Regions from separate parts of the Paenibacillus taichungensis genome, predicted to be linked through region 3. Evidence: a T-box and tRNA genes for the amino acid it is inferred to sense, from the RefSeq annotation. Region 3 holds a T-box; the other regions hold tRNA genes.
What was found. The T-box of region 3 lies ahead of leuS (leucine--tRNA ligase). A T-box ahead of a tRNA ligase gene usually reads a tRNA of that ligase, here a tRNA-Leu.
Positions count from the first base shown of each region.

Region 1: it encodes a tRNA-Leu, which carries the amino acid that the T-box ahead of leuS (leucine--tRNA ligase) is inferred to sense. The anticodon was not compared.
Region 2: it encodes a tRNA-Leu, which carries the amino acid that the T-box ahead of leuS (leucine--tRNA ligase) is inferred to sense. The anticodon was not compared.
Region 4: it encodes a tRNA-Leu, which carries the amino acid that the T-box ahead of leuS (leucine--tRNA ligase) is inferred to sense. The anticodon was not compared.

Region 1 is NZ_CP194720.1:3,811,910-3,815,094, reverse strand. Features, by position in the region: gene ACR1R9_RS16875 (carboxymuconolactone decarboxylase family protein) at 1-57, shown strand, start outside; gene ACR1R9_RS16870 (C40 family peptidase) at 173-637, opposite strand; cyclic di-AMP (ydaO/yuaA leader) riboswitch at 643-774, opposite strand; tRNA gene ACR1R9_RS16865 (tRNA-Leu) at 1,198-1,281, shown strand; gene ACR1R9_RS16860 (X2-like carbohydrate binding domain-containing protein) at 1,613-3,185, shown strand, end outside.
Region 2 is NZ_CP194720.1:1,217,800-1,220,984, reverse strand. Features, by position in the region: gene ACR1R9_RS05615 (insulinase family protein) at 1-1,279, opposite strand, end outside; tRNA gene ACR1R9_RS05610 (tRNA-Leu) at 1,559-1,644, opposite strand; gene ACR1R9_RS05605 (hypothetical protein) at 1,882-2,331, opposite strand; gene ACR1R9_RS05600 (hypothetical protein) at 2,540-2,776, shown strand; gene ACR1R9_RS05595 (NucA/NucB deoxyribonuclease domain-containing protein) at 2,954-3,185, opposite strand, start outside.
Region 3 is NZ_CP194720.1:1,029,573-1,032,757, reverse strand. Features, by position in the region: gene leuS (leucine--tRNA ligase) at 1-1,755, opposite strand, end outside; T-box leader at 1,827-2,093, opposite strand; gene ACR1R9_RS04710 (phosphotransferase family protein) at 2,192-3,148, opposite strand.
Region 4 is NZ_CP194720.1:4,482,774-4,485,958, forward strand. Features, by position in the region: gene ACR1R9_RS20255 (HAD family hydrolase) at 1-83, opposite strand, end outside; gene ACR1R9_RS20260 (hypothetical protein) at 246-644, opposite strand; cyclic di-AMP (ydaO/yuaA leader) riboswitch at 762-937, opposite strand; gene ACR1R9_RS20265 (glutathione peroxidase) at 1,305-1,781, shown strand; tRNA gene ACR1R9_RS20270 (tRNA-Leu) at 1,930-2,012, opposite strand; gene ACR1R9_RS20275 (urease accessory protein UreF) at 2,433-3,134, shown strand.

The DNA.
Region 1 (3,185 bases), 2.8 Mb from region 3:
GGCGGAGGCCATGCGTTGTCTCAGGGTGCAATGAGAGTACAGAAGGCTTTACATTAAAAGCTTTGGTTAAGACGGATGATGACCTTGTGTACCTCTAGAAAATCAATATTAATGTAGACAAAGATAGACAAAGAAAAGGCTCCGGTTATAACCGAAGCCTTTTCGTGTTAACTTATATTTTGCCCAGCATTTTGTTATACATAAACTGTCCTGTTACCCGGCGTGCTGTTACGTAACGATCGTTGAAGTAAGGATTAGATAATTGAGTGATGCTGACACCCTTGCTGCTTGAAGCATGAGCGAACTGTCCGCCCCCGATATATACACCTGTATGTGAAATGCCACTGCCCATCGTATTAAAGAATACCAGGTCACCCGTACGCAGATTAGCTTTGGATACCGGCGTTCCGGCCTTAGCTTGTTGCTGGGAAGTGCGTGGTAATTCAATGCTATATTTGTTGAAAATATATCTCATAAATCCAGAGCAATCAAACCCGGCGAGTGTAGTACCACCCCATTTGTAAGGTATGCCTGTCATGTTGTTAACGACGGTGTTAATACTGCTTGCCTCTGTGCTTGCTGCACCAGATGTAAATAATACTGCTGCTCCAAAAATGGAGATGATAAGCTTTTTCAAAATTTTTGTTCTCCCTTCGATGCCTACGGAGTTAGCTAAGGGTTCGGTAGAAGGTTCCCTATATTTCCTATGTATAAGAATAATTCACCCAAAATGGTTCCCCCGTTTTCAAACATGAAACTCGGCAAATGAATAATTAAGTTTTTGTAACCTTTTGAAACTATATTGCATAAATGCGAAAATGTCAAACCGTTCTTGAACACTTCTTATCATCTCAATGTTAACGGAATTATCGCTATTTATGTAGAAATAACTCGAAGGTTGAGTTTTGATAGATGACAAAAAAGTAACTACTGTTTCAAATGCAGGATTCCAGCTTCCTAAACATTAAAGAGGAGGTGGGTATGCCTGGTACGGAACTGGCCTTCCAACATATAATTCATTTAGACAGTTTTTTATCATCAATTGTATTGGCCTTAGTTTTTTGTTTTGCATGAAATGATGGATGAGTACAGCTTTACAAATTAAATAAGGAATTATTTTTTTGTTGACACTAATTACCTGCACATGATATATTACTTCTTGTCGCCGCGATGTAATTTCTCGGAGATACAACATACGCGGTCGTGGCGGAATTGGCAGACGCGCACGGTTCAGGTCCGTGTGGGCTAACCCCCGTGGAGGTTCGAGTCCTCTCGACCGCATCATATGTAATACAAAAAAAGGTTCCTAGAATGGCATTACTGCCACTCTAGGAACCTTTTTTCTTTGTTTACGGATTAGAGTGATGGCTCATCCTGGTTGTCTTCAACCCATTCCCTTAATTTGAGCAAAGATGAAGTTTTTATTTGTTTATTTATCCATTAATGGAAATATGTTTGTTCTGCGACGGTTTGCCCCTATATTTCAGGTGAATTGTACGTAAAATACCGAATTGTACCTATCCTGGAAATCCACTATACACTATTCTCTTCTCGTATGGAAGCGCTATCAACAGGAATTTGATTGACCAAATTCAGAGGGGGTAGGGATAATTTGAAACGAATCGGAAAAAGGATGGCAATGTGTTTCATGGTGTTCATGATTGCGGCAGTTCAGTTCGGAATTATGGGAACGACAGGTAATGTGGCACAAGCAGCAGATAAGAGTCTGGCCCAAAAGCCGTATATGGGGTGGAGTAGTTACAGCATGCAAGTATATGACGGGGCGGGTAACTGGACATCTGCCGAGAGTATTAAGAAGCAATCGGATGCCATGCGCGAGAAGCTGCAAGCCCATGGATATGAATACATTAATATTGATGCTGGCTGGAACGGTGACGAAGATGAATACGGCCGTCCTATTCCGAGTACTGTTCTTTATCCAAATGGATTTCAGGAGGTCATCGATTATGTCCATAATAATGGACAGAAGATCGGAATCTATCTGATTCCGGGATTATCCATTACAGCCTATGATAAAAATCTTGAGGTGTATGGAACGGGCGGGGCATGTCGTATGCAAGATATTGCAGTAAAACCGCTCGTTGTTATGGATGCTTGGGATTCGTACACGTACAAAATTGATTTTTCGAACCCTTGCTCACAGAAGTACATTGACTCCATCGCGGATCTTCTTGGAGAGTGGGGTATCAATTTTGTCAAATTCGATAGTGTGACGCCAGGATCGGGAATTAATAACCTGAGCCGCGATGCACGTGGTGATGTGGAGGCTTGGTCCAAAGCCCTGGACAGAAATAACATCTGGTTTGAGCTTTCCTGGGCGCTTGACCACAATTACGTGGACTTCTGGAAAAAGTATGCGAACGGCTGGAGGATCGACTGGGATGTTGAAGCCTATGACAGCAGTAAGGGATTGACCGAATGGTCGAGTATTTCCCGCTTGTTCCCCATCGCTGCCCTCTGGTGGCGGGATGCAGGTCCCGGAGGCTGGAACGACTTCGATTCACTGAATGTCGGGAATGGCTCGATGGATGGTCTGACCAGGGACGAGCGGAAGACCGCTACCACGTTCTGGGCAATCTCTTCAGCACCGCTTTATACAGGTAATGATCTGACCAGGCTGGACAGCTATGGGCTGGAACTGCTGACGAATGACGAAGTCATTGCGGTCAATCAGGCTGGTCGTCCAGCCCATCCGGTTTCCATGGACACCAAACAGCAGGTTTGGTATGCCAATAACGGAGATGGTACGTACAATGTAGCTCTGTTCAATCTGGGCAATCGGAGTGCCGAGGTCAAAGTGAAATGGAGTGATATTGGCCTCGAAGGTACGGCTTCGGTCCGTGATCTCTGGAGCCATTCCGAACTGGGGAATTTTAATCATGAATTCAGTGGCGGCGTACTGGAACCTCATGCTTCCCGGATGCTTAAGGTAACCGCATTAAGCGGTACATCAGCTGTTAATGATGATGATACGGGCATGCGCTATAGTGGAGATTGGAAGCGGAACGGGGGCAAGGAGCAAATCGATGGCAGACAGGATCTGAGCATCGCTATTACGGATTCCTCGACCACTGGTCCAGCGAATATGAATACGCAACAAGGAGCTGACTTGGAAGCTGAAGTTGACCCAACCGCGAATACAGAAAATGTAGCAAATGCTGCTT
Region 2 (3,185 bases), 190 kb from region 3:
TTGCTTCCAAATGAGTAAATGGCGCATCGACATCATACAGCCAGCTTTGCAATGAGGAGAAACCGTAGATTAATCCTTTGGGCATTCTTCCATAATCCGCTTCGCGGTGGTTGAACTCATAGGAATTGATACCTGCGAGCAGCGCTTTTGGATCAAAACCTTCCTTCACCACACGCTCAAGCACCTCTTTTACCGTCCCCAGAAAATCTTCTTTGCTTGCCAGATTACTCTTCTTCAATCCAACGGTAAACACGGGCTGATACAGGCTGTCATCATACGTACCATACACATCTTTTGCAATGCCCTTATCCAGCAAAGCCTGCTTTAAAACCGCTCCTGGAGCGTTAAGCAGTGCATACAGCAAAATTTGAAACGAGATGTTTAATTCCTTGTCCAGACTTGTTCCAATAACCGCATTATAGGTCAAAAAGCTGTTATCCACTTCTGATTCGGTACTTCCGGCAGAATATGTCTTAATTGCGTCCACTCTTTGTCCGAATGCAGGCTGGAGCTGAATGGCAGAATCAATCTCAATTCGATCATACTCACTCAGATAGTTTTCATCTAACCACTGCAATTTCTCTTCCATATCCATATCCCCATACAAATAGATGAAGCTATTGGACGGATGATAATATCTGGAGTGGAAATCCAGCAAGCCTTGATAAGTCAGATCGGGAATGGCATCAGGAAATCCGCCTGATTCACAGGAATATGTAGTATCCGGGAAAAGTGAATTCAGGACTTCTCTGCGCACAATCCGTTCCGGGGAAGAAAACGCACCCTTCATCTCGTTATATACAACGCCGTTATAGGTTAGCTCATCTTCAGCTGAGGTCAGGTTGTAATTCCAACCCTCCTGCAAAAATATTTTTTCATTATCATAAATATTTGTGTGGAGTACCGCATCCAGATAAATATCCATCAGGTTATGGAAGTCATGATCATTCCGGCTTGCAATCGGATAAATCGTTTTATCTGGATATGTCATCGCATTCAGAAATGTATTAAGAGAACCCTTTAGCAATTCAACAAAGGAATCCTTAGCCGGAAATTTCTTGGAGCCACAAAGTACGGAATGCTCTAGAATGTGAGCTACACCTGTATTGTCTTCCGGAGGAGTACGGAAACCGATACTGAACACTTTATTATCATCCTGATTGGATAAGAGTACAATTTTGGCTCCGGATTTCTGATGTTCCAGGAGATACGCATCTGACTTCAACTCTTCGATTCTGCGTTCCTGCAGCACCTTATAGGGCTTAAGCTGTTTCAACATGGGTCGAGTCCTCCGTCCATTAAATTGTTTAGTTTGGTATGCAACCTTGAGTTCTTCAAGTTCAAAGTTAAAGGTAATTTATGCCTACGGATAGTATACACTATCGTTGCATGTCTTCCTAACGGGCAGCACCACAGATGTCATCTGATATGTATTATCGTTTTTTAATGTTTATGAACTGAATGGTACAGCAGAAAGTCATAAACATTAAAATTTTCAAACAAAAAAAGATCGCATGAACAACTTGTTTAACAAGTGTCATGCGATCTTTTCTTAGGATGCCGAGGACCGGGATCGAACCGGTACGGTAGTCACCTACCGCAGGATTTTAAGTCCTGTGCGTCTGCCAATTCCGCCACCCCGGCATGGGTATGTATTTCTTGGCGACAAGAAATATCTTACCATGAAATTTATAGCTTTGCAATACCTTAACATAAAATAATCCAAAAAAAATGAAACAGGCACTGCCAGCGTTAGCGAGCAGTGCCTAGAAAGTTCGAGTTGCGGTCCCGAACTTTCTTTAAACCATCTATATTAAGGGAGGTGTGAAATAAGAATACCTCCCCAACATTAAAGAAACCTAAAATCAGGCTTAAATTAAACTAAAAAAGAAGAATAGGTGCAATTCGGGCCGCCTCTTCCTCGCTGCATTCCACAACTACCAGGATATGCCCCTGTACCAGCCAATCTTCATAGTAATTAGCATCCTCTTCGGAGACACCTGCTTCGGTTAAGGTAAGCACCAGATCATCCGTCTCACTTCCAATCTCGTTGCCTGCAAGTTTGCGTACCGCTTTTCCAATAGCCATCGTCTGATCCATCCGCTTGCCCAGACTAGCCAGTACCCCTTTAAGCACGCCTAAAGCTCCATCTGTTCCTGCACCCTTCAGAGGCAGCGGCAAACCAGTTTTCTCACTTACCATTTCGAGATTGACCTGTTCTTTGGCTACCGCGCCCAAATATTTATCTGCTATGCCTTCCTCTTTCAATTTATTCAGCATGATAATGGCTTCGTGCTCCGTGCGTACAAGTCCGATCAGCAATTGTGTCATTATGCGTCCCCCTCCTTTTACCCTTATATAACCCCTGGCTGCTTCTTCAAAAACGGAAAACATGTAATAAGTCCTTACACCTATGTAAAATATAATTTCTGATCTGGAAATCTATACCTAGTTCTGATAGACTAGATAAAGAAGACAAATTAACCATTGAAATTATTGACATATCGAATTACTATTCCATAACCAGGAGCAATGACATATGAAAAAAGAGGTAGAAATTGCCATTCGGCGCAAACAACAAATTATTGTCCGTAATACAAGTGGGCAAACGGTAACTGGATTTCCGGAACGTACAGCCGATGCTTCCATTCTTTCCTTACGGACCGTCCACGGAAGCCTGTGGATTCCATTCGACGAAGTGGAACAAGTCACTCGTTTGTTAACTATCCGCTCTCATCATTTAAGTGGAATGCAGTTGTGTACGGCTGATCTGTAAACAGAGAACAAGTACTTCATGTATTTATACGTGAACTAGACGTGTTTATTTCGTCATTCATAAAATAAAACCAGACGCATCAACGTCTGGTTTTATTTTGCCTTTTACGGTATGCCACACTCTTTCAAAGCCCCAGGGCATATCTGTATCGATTACTTTCACATTCACAGCGTGTCGTTATTTCACCACAAACTTTACTCGAGTTCCATCCGGATATGTACTTAGTTGGTTTCCCACCCATGAGCCTGCACCACGATTATCTTTGGGACTAATATATTGGATATCCGCACCCGCTCCGCCTTCTGCACACATCGCCATAGGCCATTCATCCCGATCTTTCCCCTTCTTGACCGGAACACCTTTGAGAGATAAATCCCGATTACCTTCAGCTCCACTGCGATCAATGGTG
Region 3 (3,185 bases):
CATCTTCTCATTGTTGGTTCCCAGGATCATGCCTTGGTTGACCAGTTTGTGGAACGGCTCTTTGGTATGCACCACACCCAGATCATACAGCACTTTATGCCAGAAACGAGCGTACAGCAAGTGAAGCACTGCGTGCTCTGCTCCCCCGATGTACAGATCAACCGGCAGCCACTGCTGCTGTTTCTCTTGAGAGATCAATTCCTTGTCATTGTGCGGATCGATAAAGCGCAGGTAATACCAGCAGCTACCGGCCCATTGTGGCATTGTGTTCGTCTCGCGACGTGCTTTCATTCCCGTTTCCGGATCTACGGTGTTAACCCATTCCGTAACATTCGCCAGTGGTGACTCTCCAGTGCCCGAAGGTTTGATCTGGTCAATATCCGGCAGCAGCAAAGGCAATTGATCTTCCGGCACCGTCTTCATCGTTCCGTCTTCCAGATGCAGAATCGGGATTGGCTCACCCCAGTAACGCTGACGGCTGAACAGCCAATCGCGCAGACGATAGGTGACCTTGCCTTGTCCCTTACCGTTCTCTTCCAACCAGGCGATCATCTTCGCAATCGCTTCTTCGTTGTTCAATCCGTTCAGGAAATCGGAGTTCACATGCGGTCCGTCTCCGGAATACGCTTCTTGTGTCACGTCGCCACCCTGTACAACCTCGATGATGTCCAGACCAAACTGTTTCGCAAACTCCCAGTCACGAGCGTCATGTCCCGGAACGGCCATGATCGCCCCTGTGCCGTATCCAGCCAGAACATAATCGGCGATCCAGATTGGCACCTTCGCTCCATTTACCGGATTGATTGCATAAGTTCCTGTGAACACACCCGTTTTGTCTTTAGCCAAATCGGTACGTTCCAGATCGCTTTTGCGAGCAGCCTGTTCCTGATATGACTTGATTGCTTCACGCTGTTCAGCAGTTGTAATGACTTCCACCAGCTCATGCTCAGGTGCCAATACAGCATAACTTGCGCCAAACAAAGTATCTGCACGTGTCGTAAACACTTTGATGACTTCTTCATGACCCTCAATGGCAAAAGTAACTTCCGCCCCGGTCGATTTGCCGATCCAGTTGCGCTGCATATCCTTGATACTTTCCGACCAGTCCAGCTCTTCCAGGTCTTCCAGCAAACGCTCTGCATATTCCGTAATTCTCAATACCCATTGGCGCATCGGTTTACGAACGACCGGATGTCCACCACGCTCACTCTTGCCATCGATAACTTCTTCGTTCGCCAGTACTGTACCCAAAGCTTCGCACCAGTTCACAGGCACTTCATCTACATAAGCCAGGCCTTTATTGTACAACTGGATGAAGATCCATTGCGTCCATTTGTAATAGTCAGGGTCTGTTGTACTGATCTCACGATCCCAGTCATATGAGAAACCCAGTGATTTGATCTGGCGACGGAAATTGTCAATATTGCGGAATGTAATATCCCGTGGATGCTCACCAGTATCCAATGCATGCTGCTCAGCAGGCAGGCCGAAAGCGTCCCAACCCATTGGATGCAATACATTGAAGCCGCGCATACGTTTGAAACGGGATACGATATCCGTTGCCGTGTATCCTTCCGGGTGACCTACGTGCAGGCCTGAGCCGGATGGATATGGAAACATATCCAGGGCATAGAACTTCGGTTTAGCCGGGTCCTCACCCGTTTTAAACGTTTTGTTGTCATCCCAGTATTGCTGCCAACTTTTCTCCATGTCTTGTGGCTTATAGCCGTGTTTCGGCTGTTGATTCTCACTCATCTATTGTTCCTCCTCTGGTTATTCGCTTTTATTGCAACAAAAAAACCTCAGCATCCCGTAGCGTTTGCAGCGCTAGGGACGAGAGGTTGAATTCCCGTGGTACCACCCTAGTTAGCGGACGATCGTGCTTCGTCATCCACTCCCTTTGGACCTGTAACGGCGGTTAACCGATGCGGATTTCCATTCCTGAACCGGAGTGTTAATGAGTCGGTTGCAAGATGGTGTAATCACCGCATTTCTCCAAGGCGAGTTCGTGAAATACTGTCAACCGACTTGCACCAACCGCCGGCTCTCTGTCATGTACAGGACTCACTACTGATCCTTATCATCGAAATATGTATACGATATGATCGGAAACATTATATAAAAAAACAGCATTAAAGTCAATATTACACTGTCTGTTGAGTATAAGCAATGCCATGCATCAGTATACACATTAAGACGACTGGAATCGCTTGATTCCTTCTTCTAGGTTATCAATCGACCACTTAATGTGTTCCTTGTTATCGTATTGACGATATGGACACTCGATTCTCAGCGCCAGATCAAAGTACAGATCATATAAACTTCTTCTTTTTCGTTCACTGTCTGTTGTAACTGCTCTACCATAGCCTTTGAGGAATCCCGGTGTATTATTAAAATGACTGAAGTAGTGCTCCATCAGAGGATCTGCCCAAAGGGAACGTTCGAAATCGATAATGGCCGTGATCTGCCCCGCCTCCACAAATACATTCCCATCCCATAAATCCCAATGCACAAGCACAGGCTCTTTGACATCCTCCAGCACATCCGATTTTTCTTGAATCAAACGCTCCAGTTCCTCATAACGAATCGAAAATTCCACACCCGCTGCTTTGCTATCTCCCAGCATATCATCCATTAAGCAAAGGAAAGCTTCTCTCCACGTCGTATAATGCGGTTTCTTTGAGGAAAAGTAACCAAACTTCTCTCCTTTAATTTCATTGATTCGACGATTGTGGGCACCCAGCTGCTGCTCTATGGATTCCTGCTCTTCTGCACTGTACTGATCTTTGACTTTGTTATACGGCGTTCCTGGCATGTATTCCATAATAAAATATTCTGCCGGAACCAGGGTGAGCGATGGATCGTAGGCCAATACCCGGGGAACGGGTACATCCTGAAGTTCTGCCACAAGTCGTAGTGCCTCAACCTCAGCAACCATAACTTGCTGTTCACAGCGCATCAGCTTAATGCCATTAGAAGGAGCAATTTTGAGTACAACCTTCTGTCCGTCTTTCTTGGTGATAAAGTAAGCGTGGTTTGCCCAGCCGTCGATCATCTCTTTGTATTCTTGGATACCTGTGTTAAAGTGCTGCTGCACAATTCTGTCTAATTGTTCGGAAGTCAGCCTTGTTTTGTATGTACTTTCCATTCTACACCCCACCCGGAATTAAATTTTCAGGATTCTA
Region 4 (3,185 bases), 3.5 Mb from region 3:
ATATCATCTACCGGCTCCCATTCGTCCACGAGCGTATCCCCCACATCAAAGAACAACCATTGTATTCCACGTACATCCGGCACGCCTATTCCTCCTCGTTAGCCACAGGAAATTATCCCTATTTCCCAAACCATAAAAAAGAAGACCCACCAACATGCATGAGTCTCCTCAAGTTTCCGTTTATTTATGATTTCAATTATAACAGGCAGCTGACACTGGATCAATCACAGGAATAGTACTAGCCACTAGCCATTCAACAGAAACCCAACTTCCCCATTCAAGGAATATACAATACGGTCTGCTCCCATTCCCCGATAGATCCCTTTGGGGTGGCTTTGTTCCGTAATGACACACAAGGACTTGGATGTCCAGGAGCGGCAGATCTGCAAATATCGACAGGTCAGGTTTAGGCTATTTTCAAAAATAAAAACATTGCCGACACTACCTTGCGGCAAAAACCATTTCTGAGCTGCAGCCGTGTTCATGCGAATGACATGCTCCACACCGATTCTCCGGAGCCTGCGCTCTTCCCCTGCACTATTGGTCAGAACGGCAAACGGCATTTTTTTGTACATCAGCAATTTGATAAATTTACGTCCTGCTTCATTTGGAGCAGTCACTAAGATCATCTCTTTATCCATCATTCGTTCCTCCCTTGGCGTGAAAAGACAACAAAAAAGAAGCGTGGGGGACCAAGGCCTCCCGGACGCTTCTTCAATAATCCATAGCAAAAAGACACTATGAACCAGCGTACGGCTTGTTGCCTCTCCCTTTAACGCTTACGAGGTTAGCTGACGGATTCGGGCGCGAGAGTCGCCCTATTTCCGGCTGTCACCGGAAAATTCACCCCATGGATGCCTACTGTCCTGGACAGTTCATCCTGTTGGTTCCCCCGTTTCCCACCCATGAATGAATGGAAACTCAGCGATTAAAACATCGTTCTTTTATAATCAATAATCAGAGCGATATTATCGTTTGTTTCGTTTTTCATGTAAAATTTAATTTAAATTGGAATTACGATATGAATCATACACCCGTGCCATATTGGTGTAAAGTCTGCGCAGATCACCGAATCGACGGATTTTTGCCATTTCCCATCAATAATAGCGCTTACAACGCATCCATTCTCTACCCATCTCATCAAAGCTCTCTAATTCTCTCTTTAGCGATAATTAGGTGTTAAATCAGTCACAGATCATACACGACAGCCTCAAATTGAGTTAAAAAAGCAATATTAATTTTGCAATATTTAATTGCAATCAATATAATAGAAGGAAGAAGAATATGAAATGGAGGCGATTTTCATGTCAGTCTACGACTACAAAGTAAACACCCTTCGCGGTCAGGAAGTTGAAATGTCCAACTATCGTGACAAAGTACTGCTTATCGTGAATACAGCAAGCCAATGCGGACTCACACCTCAATTCAAAGGTCTGCAAGAACTTCAGGATAAGTTTAAAGACTCCCCGTTTGAAGTTCTTGGTTTTCCAAGCAACCAGTTTGCACAGGAAAAAGGCTCTTCTGATGATATTGCCGAGTTCTGTCAGATGAACTATGGTGTCAGCTTCCCGATGTTCGAGAAAATCGATGTGAATGGTTCAAGCGCTCACCCTCTATTCCAGCATCTTACCAAAGAAGCACCGGGTGTACTCGGCTCCAAAGCCATCAAATGGAACTTCACCAAATTCCTTGTGGATCGGAACGGACGTGTTCTGAAACGGTATGCTCCCAAAACAACACCCGATAAAATTGAAGCAGACATCAAAGAATTGCTTAAATAACAATTGAAGGCCATCCGCCCCCGGCAGACAGAATGACATGCATTCAGGGGAACGGGTGACCTTTTTTTGTCTGGACTCATCATTACTGTAAAAAAACATAAAAAAGAAGCTCCCCATATGGGAAGCTTCTTCCTAATCGTTCTTATGATGCGGTCGAGAGGACTCGAACCTCCACGGGTATACACCCACTACCCCCTCAAGATAGCGTGTCTGCCATTCCACCACGACCGCATGTCGTAAATAATCGGCAACAGAATTGATTATACCCGGTTCATGTTTAAAAGTAAAGCATTTTTATAAATATCATTTTAACTGCGCTTTCCCTTCCATAAATCGTATAATCTCGTCATTTTCTCCTACGAAGTGCATATGATTAAATTTGATCTCGTTTGTATATCCGATTAGGCTGATTACTCTACTTTATTTGTAGTGCCATCCTTTACATCCCCTCAGTTTAACATAACTCATAAAGTTATATAAAATAACATTAAACAGATTAAACATTTAAAAACCAAGAAACTGTTGACAAAAAGCGGATATTTATGTGAATATATATATCATATAATTCGGATTTACGAACATAAAACGAACTAAAAAGGAGTATAAATGTTATTTAATATAACATTTAACGAACGTAGGAGGCGAAAGATCGTGAACCGTGGGAATAAGCTGCTCGATTACGTCAAACTGCTTGATTCCTCTATCCAGGTTGGAGGCTTCACCCATTCCTTCGGAATGGATACCCATATCGCTGAAGGTACCATTCGTAACGCCGAAGATCTCGAATCATTCATGCGCTGTCAATTGCACCCCAGCATCGTGCGTCTGGAAGGCATGGCGATTAAAGGCATATATACTGCCGCAGATCATAATGACGCATGGCGTACAGCCCTCATCGACAAGCTCGTCCATGTCCAGCGGACACCAGTCAATCTTAGAGAACACGCCTCCACAATGGGCAAACGACTGATTAAGCTGGCTCATGCACTCCACCCCTGGATTGATTTTAGCCATCTCGAACAAACCCTGGCTAAGTATGAATCCGTCGGCTGCCTCTCCACCGTTCACGCCTGGATTAACCACCACCTCGAAATCCCTGTCGAGGAGGCGGTCCTTGGTTATCTGCATTCAGCCATGAGTGCCTGCATAACCGAAGCCTCCAAAGTGATTCCTCTTCATACCGATACAATCCAGGACCTGCTGGTTCGCCTGGCCGCAGATCTGGAGCATGAATGGCATACCGTCAGCGCCTCCGCTGCCGATGGACCGGTACAACCAACCTCAATGTCCATGAAAACGTTGTTCCCAAGCTTCCACATGCTTGGAGCAGGGCTTCACGCCTACAGAGCCTAATCTGTCCCCATCCCTTCATAACCCGCCTCCTCACACTGTAAAAATATAAAA